Regions from separate parts of the Sphingobium wonjuense genome, predicted to be linked through region 3. Evidence: predicted binding sites of a transcription regulator. Region 3 holds the regulator's gene; each other region holds the start of a gene.
What was found. The regulator LexA, encoded in region 3, represses DNA repair genes until DNA is damaged. The targets are predictions, from matches to a motif close to GTTCCNCNCTTGTTCT.
Positions count from the first base shown of each region.

Region 1: a site for LexA is predicted at 5,278-5,293, ahead of recA (recombinase RecA). Genes of this name have one in related genera too.
Region 2: a site for LexA is predicted at 4,945-4,960, ahead of U5A82_RS02905 (ImuA family protein). Genes of this name have one in related genera too.

Region 1 covers NZ_JAYKZY010000002.1:292,128-299,653, forward strand. The annotation lists gene U5A82_RS05240 (lytic transglycosylase domain-containing protein) at 1-260, opposite strand, end outside; gene dapA (4-hydroxy-tetrahydrodipicolinate synthase) at 360-1,238, shown strand; gene smpB (SsrA-binding protein SmpB) at 1,282-1,764, shown strand; gene U5A82_RS05255 (DUF2062 domain-containing protein) at 1,764-2,354, shown strand; gene U5A82_RS05260 (hybrid sensor histidine kinase/response regulator) at 2,394-4,805, shown strand; gene U5A82_RS05265 (response regulator) at 4,891-5,247, shown strand; gene recA (recombinase RecA) at 5,369-6,442, shown strand; gene U5A82_RS05275 (transglutaminase-like domain-containing protein) at 6,970-7,526, shown strand, end outside.
Region 2 covers NZ_JAYKZY010000001.1:689,470-696,995, reverse strand. The annotation lists gene U5A82_RS02930 (sacsin N-terminal ATP-binding-like domain-containing protein) at 1-1,111, opposite strand, end outside; gene U5A82_RS02925 (Ros/MucR family transcriptional regulator) at 1,505-2,383, shown strand; gene U5A82_RS02920 (SOS response-associated peptidase) at 2,729-3,379, opposite strand; gene U5A82_RS02915 (alpha-ketoglutarate-dependent dioxygenase AlkB) at 3,444-4,022, opposite strand; gene U5A82_RS02910 (SOS response-associated peptidase family protein) at 4,024-4,665, opposite strand; gene U5A82_RS02905 (ImuA family protein) at 5,029-5,754, shown strand; gene U5A82_RS02900 (Y-family DNA polymerase) at 5,669-7,189, shown strand; gene U5A82_RS02895 (glycine zipper 2TM domain-containing protein) at 7,359-7,526, opposite strand, start outside.
Region 3 covers NZ_JAYKZY010000002.1:1,833,047-1,840,572, reverse strand. The annotation lists gene gltX (glutamate--tRNA ligase) at 1-861, opposite strand, end outside; partial or broken gene U5A82_RS12900 (ComEC/Rec2 family competence protein) at 931-1,908, shown strand; gene U5A82_RS12895 (hypothetical protein) at 1,969-2,445, opposite strand; partial or broken gene U5A82_RS12890 (ComEC/Rec2 family competence protein) at 2,552-3,733, shown strand; gene lexA (transcriptional repressor LexA) at 3,724-4,395, opposite strand; gene U5A82_RS12880 (molybdopterin molybdotransferase MoeA) at 4,468-5,646, opposite strand; gene moaC (cyclic pyranopterin monophosphate synthase MoaC) at 5,643-6,116, opposite strand; gene trpC (indole-3-glycerol phosphate synthase TrpC) at 6,113-6,904, opposite strand; gene trpD (anthranilate phosphoribosyltransferase) at 6,901-7,526, opposite strand, start outside.

The sequences.
Region 1 (7,526 bases), 1.5 Mb from region 3:
ATCGTACCGGCGATACTGCCGTCCTGCGCCACGCCGATCCGGCTCTGCGCCTGCTGCCAGGGGCTGGGGCCGCCTGACCCCTGACCGTCCTGCCCGGGCAGCGGCTGCACGACCGGGCCAGAGGCCGTCGGATATTCGGGCGGCACGCGCTGCACCGTCTCGGTCTGGGCGCCGGCGCCGGCGGTCATCAACAACAGGGCAATGATAGGCATGCGGATCAAGCTACTTTCGAACATTATGGGCGTGCGCATGCTGGACATAATCGCAATTGCATCCTTATCAGGCCCTGAATGACGCGCTATAGCGCGCCGCTGGACCGATCATGCCCCGGCTGCCCGGAGATTTGAAGGAGTTTAATCATGTTTTCGGGCTCGATACCGGCTCTGGTGACCCCGTTTCGCGACGGACGGGTGGATGAAGCGGCTTTTCGCGCCCTGGTCGACTGGCAGATCGCGGAAGGATCGAGCGCGCTCGTCCCCTGCGGCACCACCGGCGAAAGCGCGACGATGACGGTCGAGGAACATAATCGCGTCATCGCCATCTGCGTCGATCAGGCGGCGGGACGCGTGCCGGTGATCGCGGGCTGCGGCTCCAACGACACCCGGATCGCGCTGGAACATATGTATGCGGCGCAGGGCGCGGGTGCGGCCGCCGCGCTGGTCGTGGCGCCTTATTACAACAAGCCCAATCAGGACGGCGTCTATCAACATTTCGCCTATCTGGCGGAACGCTGCGCCCTGCCGATCGTCCTCTATAACGTGCCCAGCCGTACCATCACCGACATCGGCGTGCCGGTGATCCACCGCCTGTCGGAAGCCTATCAGACCGTCGTGGGGATCAAGGACGCGACCGGCAATCTGGGGCGCGTCACCGCGCAGCGGCTCGCCTGCCGTCCCGACTTCTGCCAGCTTTCGGGCAATGACGAAACCGCGCTCGGCTTCAACGCAATGGGGGGCAAGGGGTGCATCAGCGTCACCGCCAATGTCGCGCCGCGCCTGTGCGCCGATTTCCAGGCCGCCTGCGCAGCGCATGACTGGGATGGCGCGTTGGCGTTGCAGGATCGTCTTTATCCCCTGCATGATGCCCTGTTCAGCGATTCTTCACCCGGCCCGGTCAAATATGCGCTCACCCGAGTCCGCGCCGACATGCCCAGCGACGTCCGCCTGCCCATCACCTGGCCGTCGGAATCGAGCCGCGCCGCGGTCGACCGGGCGCTGGAAATCGCCGGACTGGTTTGAAGGGGACCGCGTCCCCATATATGAAATGAGTTAGAACACAGTCATGGCCCGCCCCCGTCCCGCAACCTTCGACAAGAAGAAGATCGTCGCCGAAAACCGGCGCGCCCGCTTCGATTATTTCATCGAGGACGTGTTCGAGGCCGGCATCGCCCTGCAAGGGACCGAGGTGAAGGCGTTGCGCGGCGGCGAAGGCAATATCGCCGAAAGCTATGCCGAGGTGAAGGGCAACCAGGTGTTTCTGGTGAACAGCAACATCCCCGAATATAGCCACGGCAACCGCGAAAATCATGAGCCCAAGCGTCCGCGCAAGTTGCTGCTGCACGAACGCGAGATCGAAAAGATGCACAGCGCCGTGTCGCGCAAGGGCATGACGCTGGTGCCGCTGATGATCTATTTCAACAGCACCGGCCGCGCCAAGATCGAGCTGGCGCTGGCCAAGGGCAAGCAGAACCACGACAAGCGCGAAACCATCAAGGACCGCGACTGGAAACGCGATCAGCAGCGCATCATGCGGGACAAGGGCTGATGAGCCGCCTGACCCGCTGGTGGCATGCCAATTGTCCGACCCGCGAGTCGCTGGAGCAGAGCCGCGTGCTTGCGCCGGTCGCGCATCGCGTGCTGGAACCCTCGCTCTGGCGCTTCACTCGCCGCTCGGTGCCGCGCGGCGTGGCGCTGGGCCTGTTCGTCGGCATCTTCCTGCTGATCCCCGGCGTCCAGATCGCGGGCGCTGCGCTGCTGGCCCTGCCGTTCCGCGCCAATATCCCGGTCGCGGCGGCGATGACCTTCCTGTCCAATCCCGCCACCACGCCGCTCATTCTGATGGCGTCGGTATGGCTGGGCAACTGGATGTTGGGCCGCAGCGCGGATGCGACCGGCTTCATGGCGCTGGTCGACGGCCACGCCACCGTCAGCCAGTGGACCAATTGGCTCCTGTCCGAAGCCGCACCCGCCATGCTGCTCGGCCTCGTCCTGATTTCGCTCGCCAGCGCGGTCGTCGGCTACGTCATCGCCGACTGGTTCTGGCGTCGGCGCATGGGCCGGAAATGGCAGGCGCGTAAATTGAGGATTGGCAAGGCCCATCAAAGCGGCGCATTGGAGAAGGCCGCCGGCGTCTGACGTCGGCTGTCGTTCGCAAGCAGGCTCAGGGGTATCGGGTTGAAAAGAGGTGAAGAGGCCTGGCTGGTGCAGCCGCGCTCGCGTCTGGCGTTGCCGCTGCTGATCCTTGCCGCCTTGGCCTCCGCCGCGCTGGTGCTCTACGCCGTGGGCAGCCTGCAGCTGGCCGCCGGGTTCGGCGCGACGATCCTGGTCGCCGCCGCCCTGCTCGGTTGGTATAAGCATCTCTTTCCTACGCCGGTGTCCGCCAGCGAGGCGACACCCGACTGGACCGTCGCCCGCGCCGCCGCCGACGCGTCCAGCATGGCGATCGCCGTCACCGATCGCGGCGGTCGGCTGGTCTGCGCGAGCGACCTGTTCGGCGAATGGTTCCCCGGATATCCGACTCCACCCGCCGTGACAGCGGATGCCGCGCTCAACGACGCCCTGTCCGCCGCCGCCCGCGCCGCCTGGCGCGATGGCGAAGCCAAGGTGGAAGGCATGGCCCAGGGCGCCTTGCGCCTGGACGTCGCCATCGCCCGCACCGGCCGGTCCGACGATTATCTGCTCTGGCGCTTCACCCCCGTGCGCCAGCCCAGCGCACTGGACGACGTCAACCGCTTCCTCACCGGCGAAGCGGGGCGGCAACTGGGCGAGGCGGGCATCATGGCGGTGCTGATCGGCGGCGAAGGCCGCATCCGCGCGGCCAATGGCGCCTTCCTGTTGCGCGCGGCGGGGCGGATCGACGCCAATATCATCGGCCGCGATTTCGCCGCCCATATGCGGGTGGACGACAAGAGCCGCCTGTTCCTGGCGCGCGAAGAACAGGGCGGCCTGCCGCTGCGCCTGCTCCAGGTGCCCTTGAAGCGCGCGGCCCAGCCCAACGGGTCGCAGGCGTCGATGCAGGACGGGCCGATGCTGCTGCTGCTGATCGACGAACCGGCGGGCGGCGGCGGCACGTCCGCGCTCTCCTATATCGAAACGCTCCTGTCGCTGTTGCCCTTCGGCCTTGCCATGGCCGACCGGGACGGGCGCGTCCTCTTCCTCAACAACGCCTTCGCCCGCGTCGCGGGCCTGCGGGACGGCGAGAAACCCAGCTATCCCGGCGATCTCGTCGTGCGGGAGGATCAGGCGGCGGTCGCCGACGCGGTCCGTCGCTTCGCGGTGGGTCCGCAAATGTCGGGCGATATCGCGGTCCGCATGCGCGGCCAGCCCGACGATCCGGTCGCGCTCAGCCTGGCGGGCGTGCGGGGCCTGGGCGAAGCGGCGGTGCTGCTCAGCCTCAAGGACAATAGCGAGGAATCCAAGCTCAAGCGTCAGGTCGCGCAGGCGACCAAGATGCAGGCGATCGGCCAGCTGGCCGGCGGCGTTGCGCACGACTTCAACAATATCCTCACCGCCATCATCGGCCATTGCGACCTGATGCTGATGCGCCATACGCCCGGCGACAGCGACTATGACGATATTCAGCAGGTCAAATCGAACAGCAATCGCGCCGCGGGCCTGACCCGCCAGCTGCTCGCCTTCTCGCGCCAGCAGACCTTGCGCCCGCAGATATTGCAGTTGCCCGACATCGTCGCCGACGTCTCCAATCTGCTCAAGCGCCTGCTGGGCGAAAATGTGAAGCTCGACGTCACCCATGGCCGCAATCTGGGCGCGATCCGCGCCGATCCGGGCCAGCTGGAGCAGGTGATCGTCAACCTCGCGGTCAACGCCCGCGACGCCATGCCCGAAGGCGGCACGGTCAATATCCAGACCTATGCCGTCCCCGCCATCAAGGTGCGCGAAATGCGCCAGCAGATATTGCCCGCGGGCGATTATACCGCGCTGCGGGTGTCCGACACCGGCCTTGGCATCCCGCCCGACATTCTCGCCAAGATCTTCGAACCCTTCTTCACGACGAAGGAACTGGGGAAGGGCACGGGCCTCGGCCTGTCCACCGTCTATGGCATCGTCAAACAATCGGGCGGCTATATCTTCGCCGAATCCGAACTGGGGCGCGGGGCCAGCTTCGTCATCTATCTGCCCGTCTATAGCGGCGCGGACGCGGAACAGCCCGTTGCCGCCAAAGCGCCCAAACCCCGCAGCGAAACCTGGGGCACCGGCACCGTCCTGCTGGTGGAGGATGAAGATATGGTCCGCGCCGTCGCCGAACGTGCGCTCACGCGCCAGGGCTACAAGGTGCTGACGGCCAATGACGGCGAACAGGGGTTGGAGGTGCTGGGCGGCACGGAAAAGATCGACCTGCTGATTTCCGACGTGGTCATGCCCAATATGGACGGCCCCGCCATGGTCGCGCAGGCCCGCCGCGCCTATCCCGACCTGCCGGTCCTGTTCATGTCGGGCTATGCCGAGGAACAGCTGCGCAAATCGATCGACCTCGCCAATGTCGCTTTCCTGCCCAAGCCCTTTTCCGTCAGCCAACTGGCCGAAGCCGCGCGCGACGCCCTGGCCATGCGGCCGCTCACACCCTGAGTTTGCGCGGGATTAAGGTGAATATGCTGGGCAAGGCGACAGGGATCGGTTAGCGAGTTGGCTGGATTAGCGAGGATCGCACAGCATGTCGGACGCCAAGAGCATATTGATTGTCGAAGACGAAGCGATGATCGGCATGATGTTGGAGGATTATCTCGACGCCCTGGGCTATCGGCTGCATGCCGTCGCCGCCACGGTCGATGAAGCCTGTGCCCATGCGCGCGATGGCGGGTTCGACGCCGCTTTGGTCGACTGCAATCTTCAGGGCGAAAAAAGCTGGCCGGTGGCGGACATCCTCGCCGAACGCGGCGTACCTTTCGTCTTTGCGACCGGCGGCATGGCCGACGATCTGCCGTCCAGCCACGCCAGCCGACCGACGCTTGCCAAGCCTTTCACCATCGGCGCGGTCGAACGCGCATTGGGCAAGATCCTGAGCGAATAAAGCGTTCGGGCAAGCGGATAGGAAATTTCTGTTCCCCTCTTGTTCTTTAAGAACAAACAGGATACATCATCGCCAAGGCGCCGAATATTCGTGCGCTCTCCGCTTGACAGGAGGTAGGCCGATGACCGCAATGCTCTCACTCATCGATTCCAAGAAGAACGGGACAATGGACAGACAGAAAGCATTGGACGCGGCGCTCGCGCAGATCGACCGCGCCTTCGGTAAAGGCTCCGCCATGAAGCTGGGCAGCCGCGAAAAGCTGGAGATCGAAGCGATTTCCAGTGGTTCTCTCGGCCTCGATATCGCACTTGGCATTGGCGGCCTGCCCAAGGGGCGTATCATCGAAATCTATGGTCCCGAAAGCTCGGGCAAGACGACGCTCGCGCTCCATGTCATTGCCGAAGCGCAAAAGGGCGGCGGCACGGCGGCGTTCGTTGACGCGGAACATGCGCTCGATCCGGGCTATGCCAAGAAACTGGGCGTCGACATCGACGAACTGATCGTGTCTCAGCCCGATACGGGCGAGCAGGCGCTGGAAATCGTCGATACGCTGGTGCGATCCAATGCGATCGACGTGCTGGTGATCGACTCGGTCGCCGCGCTTGTGCCGCGCGCTGAAATCGAAGGTGAGATGGGCGACAGCCATGTCGGCCTTCAGGCGCGCCTGATGAGCCAGGCGCTGCGCAAGCTGACCGGCTCCATCTCGCGGTCCAAGTGCATGGTGATCTTCATCAACCAGGTGCGCATGAAGATCGGCGTGATGTACGGCAATCCGGAGACCACGACTGGTGGCAATGCGCTTAAATTCTACGCTTCGGTGCGTCTCGACATCCGTCGTACCGGCCAGATCAAGGATCGCGACGATATCGTTGGCAACGCGACCCGGGTGAAGGTGGTCAAGAACAAGGTTGCCCCGCCTTTCAAGCAGGTCGAATTCGACATCATGTATGGCGAAGGCATTTCCAAGATCGGTGAGATTCTCGATCTGGGTGTCAAGGCCGGGGTGGTAGAAAAATCGGGCGCCTGGTTCTCCTACGACTCGATCCGCATTGGGCAGGGGCGTGAGAATTCGAAAACCTATCTCAAGGAACATCCTGAACTGGCGGACAAGCTGGAAAAGGCGATTCGTGGCAAGACCGAAGAAGTCGCCGAAAAGATGATCACCGGACCCGATGCGGAGGATGATGGCGAATAAGCCCTGCAACTGCGTCCGGCCGGATCAGCCGGAACGCAGTTATGGGATATCGCCCGCCTTGCGCATCACGCTCTGAAAAGGCCCGCCGCGCTCCCCGCGCGACGGGCCTTTTACCGTCGGCGAGATGGAGGGGGGCAGGGCGCGGCTTACGCAGGAACCGCATGGCTTGTGTCCTGTAGAAGGCGGCACGCCAGTTTTCCCCTATGAAGGTCGGGCTTGGTCCTTATCTCGACCGCCCGGACATACCGATAGGATCAAGCCCGCGTAACGAAACAACAAGATGGACGGGAAATGTGCGAAGTTAAGCGGTCGCACGCCTATTTTCAGCCTTTCCCCAAAAGCAGAATCACCTTCGTTGCGTTGGCGCGCAGCCGTCCATGCCAAGTCTTCAACAAGCCGAAACAGCCCATCAAAGGCATAGCTTTCACGGCGAAACATCCCAATGCCCTTGCCAACATCCTGCGCCCAAACGATGCTCCTTAAGGCGCGCCGATTCGACCCGCCCCCTCTCACATTGGAACCCACTCATGCGCGTCGCCATCGAAGCGATACTCGATTATGATTTTGCCGAACCGACCGACGTCCTGCTGGCGGTAGAGGCCGCAGCGATGCCCGATCAGCAGGTCATTACCCAGTCCCACATCATCGACAATGCAGGCCCGTTGACGAACAAGCGCGGCGGCAGCGGCATCGGCCGCCGCACCTGGACCCGCACCGGCACCGGCCGCATGCTCAGCACCTATCGCGCGACCATGGAGGTTGCGCGCCAGCCGGTCGCGATCGCCAGCCTCGCCAAAAGCCCCCTGCCCAGCCTGCCCGAGGATGTGCTCCCCTTCATCTGGCCCAGCCGCTATTGCGAGGCCGATCGCTTCGGCAGTTTCGTCAGTAGCCATTTCCCCGATCTTCAGGGCGGGGCGCTGGTGCAGGCGCTGGTCGACTGGGTGCATGACAATCTCGTCTATGTGCCCGGCAGTTCGGACAGCACGACCACCGCCGCCGACACGTTCGTCGCCCAGCAGGGCGTGTGCCGCGATTTTGCGCATCTGACCGCCGCACTGATCCGATCGCGCGACATTCCCGCCCG
Region 2 (7,526 bases), on a different contig from region 3:
GGTTCGCTGGCGAGTTCGCATTGAGAAACTTCCGGTTTGAATCGAGATCGAGTGTGGCATGGAAGAGGGCCGGGAAGGGAACCTCGAGCGAGGTCGGGAAAAAGCAGTGGAGGTTTCCGCTCTTCGTTGCCACATCCTTGCGGGTCGCAACAGCTATTTCGTAACGCTGCCTGAAGCCCAATTTCTCTGCCTCGACCGCAAGATCGCCCGCATCGCGCGTGCAAACCCACTGCTGTACCTCCGTCTTCTCCTGCGTGATGATCTCGAGCGTGAGGAGCTTGCCCGTTGGTGTTTTACGCCATATGCGCTCTTCACCGTCCTCGACGATCGCGATTTCATCCAACGCCTCTACAAATAGCAGAAAATCCGGGCGAAACTCGGTGAGTTGATTGAAAGCTTCCTGCCTGGCCTTCGCGCTCTGGAAGGCGGAGACGACCACAGTGTCATATGTTTCTCGCAGCGTTCGGGCACGCGAAATGAGCCGTTGCATTGCCGGGTCGTTCTGCTGCTTGATCGCTTCGCTCATCATCGGGAAGGCCAGTACGGGCGCTGGCGGTACTCTCGAGCTCTCGATCAGTCTGGCGATCTGGGCGCTTTTCTGCCCCAGCATGCGAACCTGTTCCCTCGCATGAGAACGAGAGAAGCCGATTTCGAGAACTCCGCTCGTCACAAATGGCTCTGTTGACCAGTTGAGCAGAGAACGAAAGCCAAGTCCTTTTGCGCCGATCATAGGAGTGCGCCGGGTCGGCTTGTCACTCGTGTGAGCGGTCATAAGGGATCGGATACCGCCAGCCCTGAACGGCATGCCTGTATTCGCGACGCAAAGGCCGTCTTCGCAAATCTCAATCCGTACGCGACCATGCCCGCCAATCTCCGCGGCTGCATCTGCGGTATTCTGCACGAGCTCGAGCAACTCGCGCCCGGCATAGTCGCCGGATATGGAGGCTTCTCCATTGTGGTGGCCGGTCAGCCAATCAGGTTTTGCGAGGTAGCCCGCTGCGGTAGCCGAGATCTGTTCACTGATCCAGCTTTCCCATTGAGCAGCTGTTGTCGGTGTATAGCTTTCCGGTTCAATTACCTGCTCTGCCACTCTGAGAAATTCTGGCGTCATATATCGTGCTTTGCCTGAACTAGCCTTTTACTGACCTTGCTTGTGTCTTGGCAGTCGCAATTTGTCGACAGGGATAGTGGGGTTCGTAGGGGACATGTTTTACCCGCGACTGGTGGAGTTGATTTATCGCTATGTGCATGTCTCGATTTTATATTCCTTGTGATGCGAATGGCCGGTTGATGAACCACGCCTTGGGCGACCCATAATGCAATCATGTTCATTGCGCCGATCGATGCACCGCTGGGCAATCCAGCCCGCCGGATTACGGAAATACGCGCCTTGAGGGAAGGTCATTCTGCGACTCGGCAGTGTAAAGAACCCGCTTGATTCACGTTGATTTAACGCAGATGAAACATGACTGCGAGCGAACCAGGCCCGAAGAAGGAAAAGACCATGTCGCAAGCCAATGAAACAGACCTCACGACACTCACCGTTCAGTTGCTCAGCGCTTATGTATCCAACAACAGCGTGGCGAATGAAGATCTAGCCGCATTGATCACGGCGACGCGTACTGCGTTGCAAGGGGATACGGTTCCTGGAATCGCGGCCGAACCTGAGGTCACGCCTGCTGTATCGGTCCGTAAAAGTCTTGCGTCCTCTGAACACATCCTAAGCCTGATTGACGGCAAGCCATACAAGACGCTCAAGCGTCATCTCTCGACCCACGGTTTGACGCCGGCACAGTATCGTGAACGCTACAAGCTCCCGATTGATTATCCGATGGTGGCGTCGGCTTTTGCTGAACAGCGACGCGTTATCGCGGCAAAGATCGGGCTCGGCCGTCGGCAAGCTGTCCAGCCACTGGCAGCATCTGAACCCGAACTCCTGGTCGCAACGCCTCCTGCCAAAAAGGTCGCCACCCAGAAGAAGTCGGTTGCCACGAAGGCCAAGGTCGCTCGGGCAAAGCCTTCCAAGGCCGTGCCTGAACCAGGCAAGAGTGTGGAAGCTCCAGCCGCCGCACCCACGGCCGTCGAGGGTGAACCTGCGATCAAGCCGACCCGATCCGCAGCAAAAGCGCCTGCGACTGCAAAAGTGACGGCTGCAAAGCCGGCCCGCAAACCCGCAGCTACGCCGGTGGTCGAAGCCGCTACGCCTTCTGTTCCGGCTGACTCTCCTGCTCCGCAAAAGCCGAAGGCCGCGGATAAGACCGCCATCAAAGCTGAGCCCGCAACAAGGGCGAAAACGGCCAGAAGCGGAAAGGGCGGACGTCCTGTGAAAGACATCAAGCCGGTCGACAAGAAGGTTGAGACCGAAACGGCAGCTGCAGGCTGACATCGATCAGACGGGCATAGTCCCAATCAGCGTTGGCCGACTTTTGCGATAGCATCGCTTTTAGGAACTCGGCTCGCTCAAATTGTGCAATGCCGATGAGCGACACTGATTTCGCCGATACAATGGCGTGCAGTGTCGCTCATTCAAGAACAAGGCCCTTGCGGTTTGCGATCCAGAAGGGCTTCGAGGCTGAGCAGATGACGCTTTCTGTCTTATGATCGCTAAACCTGCACAAAATCAGAATGGGTATGCCCACGCAGTTGCATGTCAACTTTGCTCAACCGCGCGCTGCAGCCATAAATATGTACTTGATCGACCTGCGTTGGCGGCGCTGAGTCCGAGCTTCTAGAGCAACATCGGATTTTCAGGTTGGGGCGAGCGCGCTTTTACCCACGGGTCCGTCGTTCGATCGATGGCGATCATCGCGTCAGGGAAGGAGCGCTCCTGAAAGCCTATGATCTCGTCGAAATCGCCATGGAGCCAGCGATCATATTCGTCGGCGAGAAGCAGCACCGGCATCCGGTCATGGACCGGTCGGATCGCCTCATTGCAGTCGGTCATGACCCCTGAATAGACCGGTCCCCATTCTGCGCTGTCGCGCCAGAGCGCTGCCCATCCAAAGATCGGTCGATCATGGAGCGAGAACCAGGTCCGGGTCTTGCTTCCCTTCGCGCCTTCGGCTTCGGCGAAGCCAGTCAGCGGAATGATGCAGCGCCACTGCGGTTTTCGCGCAAAGCCCACCCACATGGATTTCTTGAGGTCCGCGATATTGTTGACTGGCTTGGGCTTGGATTCAGGTTTCATGCCCTTCAGGCGCAGGGGCCAGCCCCAGACCATGGATTGAAGGTGACGCTCGCCGTCCTGTTCGCGGACCACCATGCCGGGGTAGCCCGGATAGACATCCTCGGGGACATTGAACTGCGTGACGGGGGCCGACACACCAAAGTGCGCGGCCACTTCTGCTGCCGACTTGCGGACCGTGTACAGATTGCACATGCCGCGAGGCTAGCATCAAACAGCGCCGGCGCAATGGGAAGGGGGCTTAGTATTTGAGCGTGGGCTATCGAGCGGGCCGCATGGTCCTGAAGGTGATCGACCAGCGCGGTGCTTCCATCTCGGCAATACTATGCTCCCAATCATTTCGGGCCTCGCCGGCCATTTTGTAGATCGACCGTGGTTCGAGCGGCGCCGTTCGCCGTTCGAAGCCGGTCGCCTGGCGCCTGCGAAACCGCATGGGCGCGGATGACCCGAGCGACACCCCGATGACGTCCTCGAAAACCGGTCGATCCTTGTGCCAGCCGATCCCGGCGCCCGCGTCGTAACGGATCAGCAGCGCCTGAACGAGGGCGTCTGATTCAAGGCCTGCGAAGCCTGCAGCGCGGTCTCGGGTCGGGAGCAGCCAATCGGGCAGGGGATCGGTCGGTCCGAAATGCCCCGTCCCGAAATCATAGCTCCAGCCAAAGCTATGCGTGAGCCGCTTGCCGGTCCACTGCTGATAACGGAAAGGGGCCAGAGGCTCAGTGTCGATCCGGGCGATCAGCGCGGCCTCTTCCGTTAGCGTCAGGAAATCTCGGGCATAGTCGAGCCCTGGCAGCAGCGGCTCAGCAAACATGTCCATCTGAAATGCAGCGCTGCCCATGTCAGATGAGCGCCAGTTGGGGGCTGGCCGATGGCGGCCCTTTGCCGCTGCGCCAGAGATCATCGGTCTGCTCTACCCTGAAGCGCTCGGCTGCGAAGGGTGGTCGAAACTGGAAACCGATGACATCCCGGATCGACCCATGCAGCCATGGCTCATATTCGTGAGGGTCGAGCAGCACCGGCATCCGGTCGTTGGTCGGCTGGATCGCCTCATTCGCATCCATGGTCATGCCGGCATAGAGCGGCCCCTGATCGGGTATGTTTCGGCAGAAGCCGGCCCAGGCCATGATCGGTTCGTGCTTCAGGGAGAACCAGGTTCGGGTACGCTCGCCAGGCACGCCGTCAGGGTTCGCGAAATGGGTCATGACGATCAGGCATCGATAGCGTGGATCCGCAGCCATCTGATCCCATTTTGGATTGGTGAGGTCTGCCACGAGCCCGATCCGGCCGGGCTCCTCGCCGCGTTCGCGCATATCACGGGTGAGCCTCTGGAAGCCCCAGGTGACCGCCCGCATCAGCCGCCTGCCACGGTTCTCGAAAATGACGAGCCCAAGCGCGCCCTCCGTGGTTTCAGAAGGCAACTCGATCGGTGCGGGCATCTCCGCCTTGAAATGATCGGCGACCTGGGAAAGGCCTGCGGCCATGCAATGAAGCCGAGACATGGGCTGCTCGCTGCTTACCAGGGGATCTCGTCGTCGCTGACGAGTGCCGGATCGTGGCTCGGATGATAATGGAGGCCGGCCGAGTCGGAGGGGGGCTTGGTGGAGCCGGCGGCGTTTCGAGCGCCTGTTCCTGCTTGCCTTCGTGGCGTAGGCTTAATTTCTTTCGTGGCGCATTCGCCATGATATTCCTCACTTGTTTCGCAGCCGTCGGGAGTGTCGACCGCCATGCGCCGACTCCGCCCGTTGACTCTTTCTCTCAATAGAACAAAATGAGAACGAATCCAACCGCCGAGCCAAGGAGGCCCTTCGATGACGGACAGAGGGGCGCGCGCCCATGTTGCTGCTTTGCGCGCCCGGATTGCTGAGATCGAAGGCGCTGAGCGCAAAGCCAGACAAGTGCTGCCATTTGGGATCGACGCCATCGACTCGAAGCTGCCGGGCGGCGGCCTCACACTTGGAGCGTTGCATGAAATCGCTGGCGGCGCGCAAGGCGTGACCGATGGCGCTGCACCCGCGCTGTTTGCCGCCGGCATCCTGGCACGGGTAAGCGGCTCGATCCTCTGGTGCATGACACAGGCGGATCTGTTCGCGCCTGCGATTGCCCAGGCCGGGCTTGATCCTGACCGGATCATCTATGTCGAAGCGCGCGATGAAACCGCCATTTTGAGCTGTTTTGAAGAAGGGCTGCGCCATGGTGGTCTTGGCGGTGTCGTCGCCGAGGTCGCGCGATTGTCGATGACCGCCTCGCGGCGCCTTCAGCTGGCGGCTGAGGACAGCGGCACGATCGGGATCGCGATCCGGCGGTGGCGGCGCCTGGCTGAAGCCGCTGATTTTGGCCAGCCTACCGCGTCCTCGACGCGGTGGCGGGTGATGGCTGTTCCATCCGATCCACTTCCGGTGCCGGGGGTTGGTCGACACCGCTGGTTCGTTGAGCTCATCCGGTGCCGGGCAGGCGAGAGCGCCGATTTTCTTGTGGAAGCCTGCGATGCGACTGGTTGTCTCGCTCTTCCTGCCGACCTGGCCGACCGATCGGCTGCGTCGCAGGCTTGGGCAGAGCGCGCCGCTTCATGACGCGCCACTGATCCTGGCTGGGATGGATGGGCAACGCCGCGTCGTGACCGCGGCGAATGCCCCCGCTCGCCTGATCGGCCTGCATGCCGGAATGGCCATCACCAAGGCGCAAGCGCTGGTGCCCGATCTTCAGATCATGGATGCTGAGCCCGAGGCAGATCTTGAAGGGCTTGAACGGCTGGCGGTCTGGTCGCTTCGGCGATACGCGCCGATCATCGCGGTTGATCCACCCGACGGGCTGATGCTTGACATCACCGGCGCCACCCACAGGCACGGCGGCGCCGATGGGTTGCTCAAGGACATGCTGACGCGCTTGGGGCAGGTGGAGACGGCTGGCCGGGCGGTCTGTGCGCCTACCTTCGGCGCAGCACATGCTTTGGCACGCTATGGCGCCGATCCGGTGCGCATTGTCGATCCGCTTGACCTGAACGCAGCCATTGGCGGCCTGCCTATCGCAGCCCTGCGGCTCGATGTCGGCATCGTTTCGGCTCTGGGCAAGCTGGGCATGGAGACGATCGCAGACCTTGAAGCGATGCCGCGCGCTTCCCTTGCCCTTCGTTTCGGCTCGATGCCAGGCCTGCGGCTGGACCAGGCATATGGCCGGGTTGCTGAGCCTTTCGAACCGGTCGCAGCGCCAGAACGCATCGAAATCGAGCGCTGCTTCGCCGAGCCGATCGGCGCGCCCGAAACCTTGGCTCGCTACACGCACAAGCTGGTGGCGCAGCTATGCCAGCAACTGGAGGAAGCTGGCGTGGGCGCGAGGCGGCTCGATCTGCGCTTCCACCGGGTCGACAATCGGATCGAGGCCATTCGTGCGGGCCTTGCAAAGCCTAGCCGCGATAGGAAACAGATGGGGCGTCTCCTTTGCGATCGGCTGGAAACTATCGATCCGGGCTTTGGGGTTGAGCGAATGTTGCTGGCTGCGCCTTCGGTTGAGCCACTTGGTTATCGCACCATCTCCAATCTTGGCGAGACGCCGTTGCCGGACGTCGCCGCGCTGGTGGACATATTGGGCAACAGGGTAGGGGAGGACCGCCTGTTTCGCCTCGCGGCTCGCGAGAGCGATATTCCCGAACGGTCGGTCACCCGTATCGCGCCGATGGCGGACCCTACGCTTCTGCGCTGGCCCGAGCGATGGCCCAGACCCTCGCGCTTGTTTGCACGTCCAGAGCCGATCGATACGATGGCGCTGCTTCCCGATCATCCGCCTGTCCATTTCATCTGGCGCGGTTCGCGGCGCCGCGTGAAGCATGCTGACGGGCCGGAACGCATCTATGGCGAGTGGCATGTTAGCGACGCGGAATGGCTCAGCGTCAGGGACTATTTCCTCGTCGAAGACGAGACCGGAGCGCGCTACTGGGTTTTTCGGCAGGGCGACGGCATGGACAGCGCGACCGGTGGACAGGGCTGGTTCCTGCATGGCCTCTTTGGCTGAATTTTTTAAGCGAAATAGTTACGTAGCCCGGTTCAGAATGGCCAAGCTGTACAATATCCGCATCATAGACGTGGTAAGTTTTCCATGCGACCCGAAGGCTCTTGGCTTTGAGCCAGAGAGGCTTCTATCTGGCCCGGCCATCCTGAAGGATGGCCGGGCATTTTGTAAATTAGCAGTTCGAATTGCGATCGATCGCCCGGCCGGCAAGGGCGCCGGCGCCTGCGCCGATAATTGTGCCGGGCGCGCGGTCGCCGCGGGTGTCGATCGCGCGGCCAAGAAGGGCCCCCGCAACACCACCCAGAAGGAGGCCGGTGGTGCCGCCAGACTTGCGGCAGCT
Region 3 (7,526 bases):
GATGGCGCGAGCGATCGAGATGATCTCCTCGTCTCCATGGCCCCAACCCAGCCGCAACAGATAGTTCAGCACCGCTTCGGGCAGCATCCCCATCTCGTCGCGATAGGCGTCGACCCCCAGCGCGCCGTGGCGCTTGGATAACTTCGCCCCATCCGATCCGTGGATCAGCGGGATATGCGCGTAGATCGGTTCTGCCCAACCCATCGCCTTGATGATGGTCAACTGGCGGAAGGCGTTGTTGAGATGATCGTCGCCCCGGATGACATGGGTCACGCCCATGTCGTGATCGTCGACGACGACGGCCAGCATATAGGTGGGCGTACCGTCGGACCGCAGCAGGATCATGTCGTCCAGTTCGACATTCTGCACGACTACGCGGCCCTGCACGGCATCCTCGATCACCGTTTCGCCTTCACGCGGCGCCTTGATGCGGATGACGAAAGGCGCACCTGCGGGCGCTTCCTCGGGTGCGCGATCGCGCCAGCGGCCGTCATAGCGCATTGGCTGCTTGGCGGCGCGCTGCTGCTCGCGAAGTTCGGCCAGTTCTTCTGGCGTGGCGTAGCAGCGATAGGCGTGACCAGCGTCCAGGAGCTGGTTGGCGACCTCGGCATGGCGCGGCGTGCGCGCGAACTGGAACACGGCAGGCTCATCGCCGCCCAGGCCCAGCCAGTCCAGTCCGTCGAAAATCGCGGCCACCGCGTCGTCGGTGGAACGGGCGCGGTCGGTGTCCTCGACACGCAGCAGGAACTTGCCGCCATGGTGACGGGCGAACAGCCAGTTGAAAAGCGCAGTGCGGGCGCCGCCGATATGCAGGAATCCAGTCGGAGACGGGGCGAAACGGGTCACCACCTGCTTGTTCATTCCCGTTGCACTTGCCGTCATATTGCCTGACATTCGCCTTGCTGAACCATGGATGCGACGCCCCCTAGCATGGCTTTTGAGCCACGACAAACCTCGCTTGGCGCGAGGCCGCTCGCGTTGGCGCGCAGCGGGGTGGCGCTGCTGGAAAGCTGGCTGGAGCGTGAGCGCGAACAGATCGGCCTTTGGGTGCCGATCGCGCTGGGCGGCGGCATATCCGCCTGGTTCATCCTACCCCATGCGATGGCATGGCTGGCCTTTTGCTGCGGGGCGTTGGCGATGGCCTGCATGGGGGCGATGCTCCCGGCCGGCGGGCGGTTGCGGCGGATCATTGTCGCGGGTGCAATATTGGCTTGCATGGGCTGCCTGCTGGTCTGGGGGAAGGCAGTGATTCTGGGACAGCCCCCGCTTGCCCGCGCAACCTTCGTCCAGTTGACGGGCGAGGTGACGGGGGTGCGACCGGTCCCAGCGCAGGCGATGGTGCGCGTGATGCTGCGTCCGGTCGATGCGCCCGATCTGCCGACAGTGGTGCGCGTCAACATGGCTGAGGCCGACGTGCCAGTGGGACTGGGGGAGGGCGCGCGGATCCGATTTCGGGTCCGCTTGATGCCGCCTGCACCGCCGAGCGTGCCGGGCGGCTACGACTTTGCGGCGCGCGCCTATTTTCAGGGGATCGGCGCGACGGGGAAAGCGCTCAAGCCGATCGAAGTGCTGCATCCATCCACGGTCTCACCGTCACTGCGGGCCAGATTGTTCGAGCACATACTTGATCGCGTTGATGGCCCAGCGGCAGGCATAGCGGTTGCGCTCGCGACCGGGGATCAGGGCGCGATATCCGACGCCGATGCAGAGGCGATGCGGCGCAGCGGCCTTGCCCATCTGCTCTCGATCAGTGGGTTGCATGTGACGGCGCTGATCGGCGCGGTCATTTTTCTATTGATGCGCGTGATGGCGCTGAGCCAGCGGGCGGCGTTGGGCTGGCCGCTGATGCTGATCGCGGCGGCGGGCGGAGCGCTGGCAGGGATCGGTTATACATTGCTGACAAGCGCGTTATAGGAGTCAAACCCTGATTTATCCGCAGTTTTGAGCGATTTTAGGGCAGAATGGCATTCAGCACGTTGAACTGATGGGCCAGCCCGTTTTGTCTCGCTTTACCTTGCAACGCTTTTCGATCGGACCGAAAATGACCGATGCCCGCTCTCTCATGTATTTTGCGGCGGCAAAAATGTCGTCCAGTTGAGAGCTTATTCCTCCTGCCTGTCCTCCTTGTTGCTTTGAACAGCCGCTCTCGGTCGAAAGCACTTTGGATAATGACTTTTTGGTCCGCAAATCGTCATAAGAGACATAGTATCGACCGATACATTTTTCGTTCTTGTGGATGACGATCAGTTCGTGTCCGATGTCGTAGATGTAGAACGGAGGGGCAGAAATGCCGACCCTCGTGTCTTTGTTCTCGCAATGCCTTTGACGATGATTTTCACATATCGCTTCGGAGTATGTCACCGCTCCAAACATGCGGGTGATTGGCTCATCCACGGTTATGTCTGAAGTGGCTGCTGCCAGAACAAATGCGATGTATGATAGCATTACAGATACCTACGGAACGATTGCCGTGCGATGATACCCAAAGATCGTGAACAGGATGTTTCGTTCGCTAATGCTGGCCCTTGTTCGGCATTAACCATAGGCCTTAACCACACCTACCGGGGCCGAGGTTCCCACGGTGCGGTCATGCGTTGCTGCCTTGTTGGTGCTGGGCGGACTGGCGATGGGCCGGGATGCCGTGACGCTGCGCCTGGTGGCGACCGGCGCGCTGGTGGTACTGGCGCTATGGCCCGAAGCGCTGGCGGGGCCGAGTTTCCAGATGAGCTTCGCGGCCGTCACCGCGCTGGTGGCGCTCGCCGAACATCCGCGGTTTCGCGCCTTCGCTGCGGCGCGGGATGAAGATCTGGCGCGCAAGATCGGGCGCGCCCTGGCCGTGACATTGGCGACCGGCATTGCCGTCGAACTGGTGCTGATGCCCATCGCCCTGTTCCATTTTCATAAGGCGGGCCTGCTGGGTGCATTCGCCAATCTGATCGCGATCCCGCTTACCACCTTCGTCGTCATGCCGCTGGAAGCGTTGGCGTTGCTGCTGGATGTCGTGGGCCTGGGTGCGCCTGCCTGGTGGCTGACCGCGCAGGCGTTGAACCTGTTGCTGCTTCTGGCCCACAGCGTCGCCGCCAGTCCGATGGCGAGCCTGCTGGCGCCGACCATGGGCATGGCGTTGTTCGGGTTGACGGTCGTCGGGCTGCTGTGGTGCCTGCTGTGGCGAACCGGATGGCGCTGGCTGGGCGCTGGGCCGGTCCTGATCGGGGTGGTCGCGACATTTGTGGCTTCGCCGCCGGATATTCTGGTGACGGGCGACGGGCGGCATGTGGCGGTGCGAACGGGTGACGGTATGGCCATACTGCGCGACCGGGCGGGCGAATATGTGCGGGATGTCCTGTCCGAAAGCGCGGGTTATGATGGCGAACTGGCGGCGATCGCGGATTTGCCGGACGCGCGATGTTCCCGCGATCTGTGCGCTGTCCGCCTGACCGATAGAAAAGGGCGACCATGGCGGCTGCTGTTCACCCGCAGCGATGCGCTGGTCGCGCGGCGCGACTTCGCCCGCGATTGCGCGGCGGCGGACATCGTCGTCAGCGATCGCCGCCTGCCACGCTGGTGCAGCCCGCGCTGGATGAAGATAGACCGTCGGCTGCTGGCGCGCACCGGCGGGCTGTCGATCAGCCTGGATAGTGGCGAAGTTCACACCGTCCACACGCCCGGTGACGCGCATCCGTGGATAGTTCGGTCCGTTCGCAGGCCATGGCGACCAAAGCCTCAATTATAGCGGCGCAGCAGCCCCGCCAGCTTGCCTTGGATGCGGACCTGCCGTGGATCATAGACCTGGGGTTCATAGGCGCTGTTGGCCGGATCGAGCCGGACCCGGCTGCCTTCGCGGCGGAAATATTTGAGCGTCGCTTCCGCCTCGTCGATCAGGGCGACGACGATCTGGCCCTCGCGAGCGACATCGGTACGCTGGATGAGCGCAAAGTCGCCATCGAGTATGCCCGCTTCCATCATCGAATTGCCCGAGACTTCCAGCGCATAATGGTCGCCCGCGCCCAGCAGGGCGGCGGGGACGGACAGCATCGTCTGCCCCTCCATAGCCTCGATCGGGACGCCGGCCGCGATTCGACCGTGCAGCGGGATTTCGATCACGTCATTGGCGGCGATCGGAATGGCGGGCGCAGCCTTGGGCTTGAGCGCGATCACGGGTGCTGGCGGGCGATGCATCGCGTCGGGCAGCTTCAACACCTCCAGCGCGCGGGCACGGTTGGGCAGGCGGCGGATGAAGCCGCGTTCTTCCAGAGCGTTGATCAGGCGATGGATGCCGGACTTGGACCGCAAATCCAGAGCATCCTTCATTTCTTCGAACGAGGGCGACACGCCGCCTTCGTCCAATCGGGTCTGAATGAAGCTCAGCAATTCCTGCTGCTTGGGGGTCAACATCGCGGTCCTCCGTGGAACGTATGAGGAACGCATAGGAAACAGATGAAGGTTAGTCAAGCACTCCCGAACACATCATAGCGGCAGGATGACGACGCGTGTTCCTGGTTGTGCGGGTGGCGATCCGGCAGGGCGCAGGATCACGCAATCGGCTTTCGCCATGGCGGCCGTGGCGGCGCTATCCTGCGACGTTACCGACACAATGCCATCAGGCGCACGCCAGGCGCGCAGATAGTCGTCACGGTCGCCCGTGGCAGGCAGATGAGAGGCCAGCGATGCGTCGGTCGCCAGCGGCAGCGGATGGGTCGCGCCGCCGACATGGCGGACGAGTGGCAGGAGGAACAAGGTTGCCGTCACGAAGGCGGAGACAGGGTTGCCCGGCAGGCCAAGGAACATCGCGTCGCCCAATCGTCCTGCCATGAGCGGTTTGCCCGGCCGCATCCTGATCTTCCAGAAATCGAGCGTCCCGCCAGCGCGGACGAAAGCGGGGCGCACCAGATCATGGTCGCCGACGGACGCGCCGCCGGTCGAGACGATGACATTGGCGCTGCCGGCGCGTTCCATTGCGGCGACCATGGCGTCCATATCGTCCGGCACGATGCCGAGGTCGATCACGTCGCAGGGCAGGGCCGCCAGCAGCGCCGCCAGCATCGGCGCGTTAGACGAGGGGAGGAAGCCGGGCGGGGTAGGCGCGCCGGGCGGCACCAGTTCATTGCCCGTAGATAGCAGCGCGATCCGCGGACGGCGGCGGACCGGCACCGTGCCATGCCCCCCCAGCACCGCGAGAGCGACCTGCGCCGGGCCAAGGTGGCTGCCCGCGTCGAGCAAGACCGAACCGCGCGCGAAGTCGGATGCGGCGGCGCGGATATGCCTACCGGTCGGCAGGGGATCGTCGCTGGCCGTCAGAAGGTCGCCCGCGCGTATGGCGTTTTCCTGGATCAATATGGCGTCCGCGCCCGGCGGCAGGGGCGCACCGGTGAAGATGCGGCAGGCGTCGCCGGGGGCGAGCGGCGATGGCGCGGCAACCCCTGCCGCGCTTTTCCCCGTCACCCGCCACGGGCCGGGATGTTCGGCCGCGCGCACGGCATAGCCGTCCATCGCCGACAGGTCGGCCCAGGGCTGGTCACGCATGGCGAGCAGATCGTCCGCCAGCCAGCGGCCGGTCGCGTCGGCGATGGGAACCGTTTCGACCGGCAGGCGCGTGGCGAGGGCGAACAGGCGCGCCTGCGCTTCGGCGACCGGCAGCAGGCTCATGAAGCGCGGCGCCAATCGCCGGATTTGCCGCCGGTCTTGGCCTCCAGCTGCACACCGCCGATGACCATCGCCTTGTCCAGCGCTTTGGCCATGTCGTAAATGGTGAGCAGGGCCACGGAGGCGGCGGTCAGTGCCTCCATTTCCACCCCGGTCTGGCCTGCCGTGCGGGCCGTGGCGGTCACGGTGACGCCGCTATCGTCCAGATCGAAATCGACCGTCACGGCGCTGAGCGCGATCGGGTGACAAAGCGGGATGAGGTCGGCGGTGCGCTTGGCGGCCATGATGCCCGCCACCCGCGCCACGGCGAGGACATCGCCCTTCTTGACCAAACCGTCGGCGATCGCCTTCGCCGCGTCGCCGCGCATGTCGATGCGGCCGGAGGCGACAGCTTCGCGCGCGGTCGTCGCCTTGGCCGAGACGTCGACCATGCGCGCCGCGCCGTCTTCGTCCAGATGGGTAAGACCCGTCATTGCCCCGTCAGCAGGTTGCGGGTCGCCGCTTCGACATCGGCCTGGCGCATCAGGGTTTCGCCGACCAGGAAGCAGCGCACGCCATGATCGGCCATGGTGGTCAGGTCGGCATGGCTGGTTAGGCCGCTTTCGGCGACGAAAGTGCAGCCTTCGGGCGCCTTGCCCACCAGTTCATAGGTGCGGGCGAAATCGACGGAGAAGTCGCGCAGGTCGCGATTATTCACGCCGATCAGGCGCGAGCGGAGGTTCAGGGCGCGCTCCAGTTCGGCTTCGTCATGCACTTCGATCAGGGCGTCCATGCCCAGGCCCAGGGCCGCATCCTCGATTTCCTGCATCTGCCCGTCGTCCAGCGCGGCGACGATGATGAGGATGGCGTCGGCACCCAGCGACCGGCTTTCCAGCACCTGCCAGGGATCGACGATGAAATCCTTGCGCAGCACGGGGATGGCGCAGGCCGAACGGGCGGCCATCAGATAATCGTCATGGCCCTGGAAATAGGGCTCGTCGGTCAGGACCGACAGGCAGGCTGCGCCGCCCGCCGCATAGGCCTGCGCATGGGCGGGCGGATCGAAGTCGGCGCGGATCAGGCCCTTGGAGGGGCTGGCCTTCTTGACTTCGGCGATCAGGCCGAAGCCCGAGCGTGCCGCGGCATCCAGCGCCTGGCGGAAGCCGCGCGGCGGAGTTTGCTCGCTGGCGCGGGCATGAAGCGATGCGACAGTGGTCGCGGCGCGGCGGCGGGCGACATCCTCCCGCTTGAAATCGCAAATCTCGATCAGCTTGTTGGTCATGAATAGGCAATCCAGCAATTCAGAAGGGCGTTGGCAAGCCCGCGGTCGATGGTCTCGGCGGCTTCCTCCACCCCTTCGCGCATGTCGTGCGCCGCGTCGGCCACGACAAGGGCGGCGGCGGCGTTCAGCAGCACGGCGTCGCGATACGGCCCTTCCTCACCCAGCAAGAGGGCGCGCAATGCGGCGGCGTTGTGGGCGGCATCGCCACCCCGGATGGCTTCGACCGGGTGGGTGGAGAGGCCGAGGTCCGCAGCGCTCAGACGCCGCATCGCGATGACGCCATCGGCCGAGACTTCGGCAACGTCGTTGCCGCCCGCCAGCGAGAGTTCGTCCAGCCCCTCGTCGCCCGATACGATCATCGCCCGGTCCGCGCCCAGTTCCGCCAGCGCCTGCGCATAGATGGGCACATAGGCCGGGCGCGCGATGCCAACCAGTTGGCGGCGGACGTTGGCGGGGTTGGCGAGCGGGCCCATCAGGTTGAAGATCGTGCGCTCCCCGATAGTCCGACGGATCGGGCCGAGCCGTTTGAGCGCGGGGTGATAATTTTGGGCGAAGAGGAAGCAGATGCCGAGGTCCGCCAGCGTCGCTTCGGCGGTGGCGGCGGCCTTGTCGAGATTCAGGC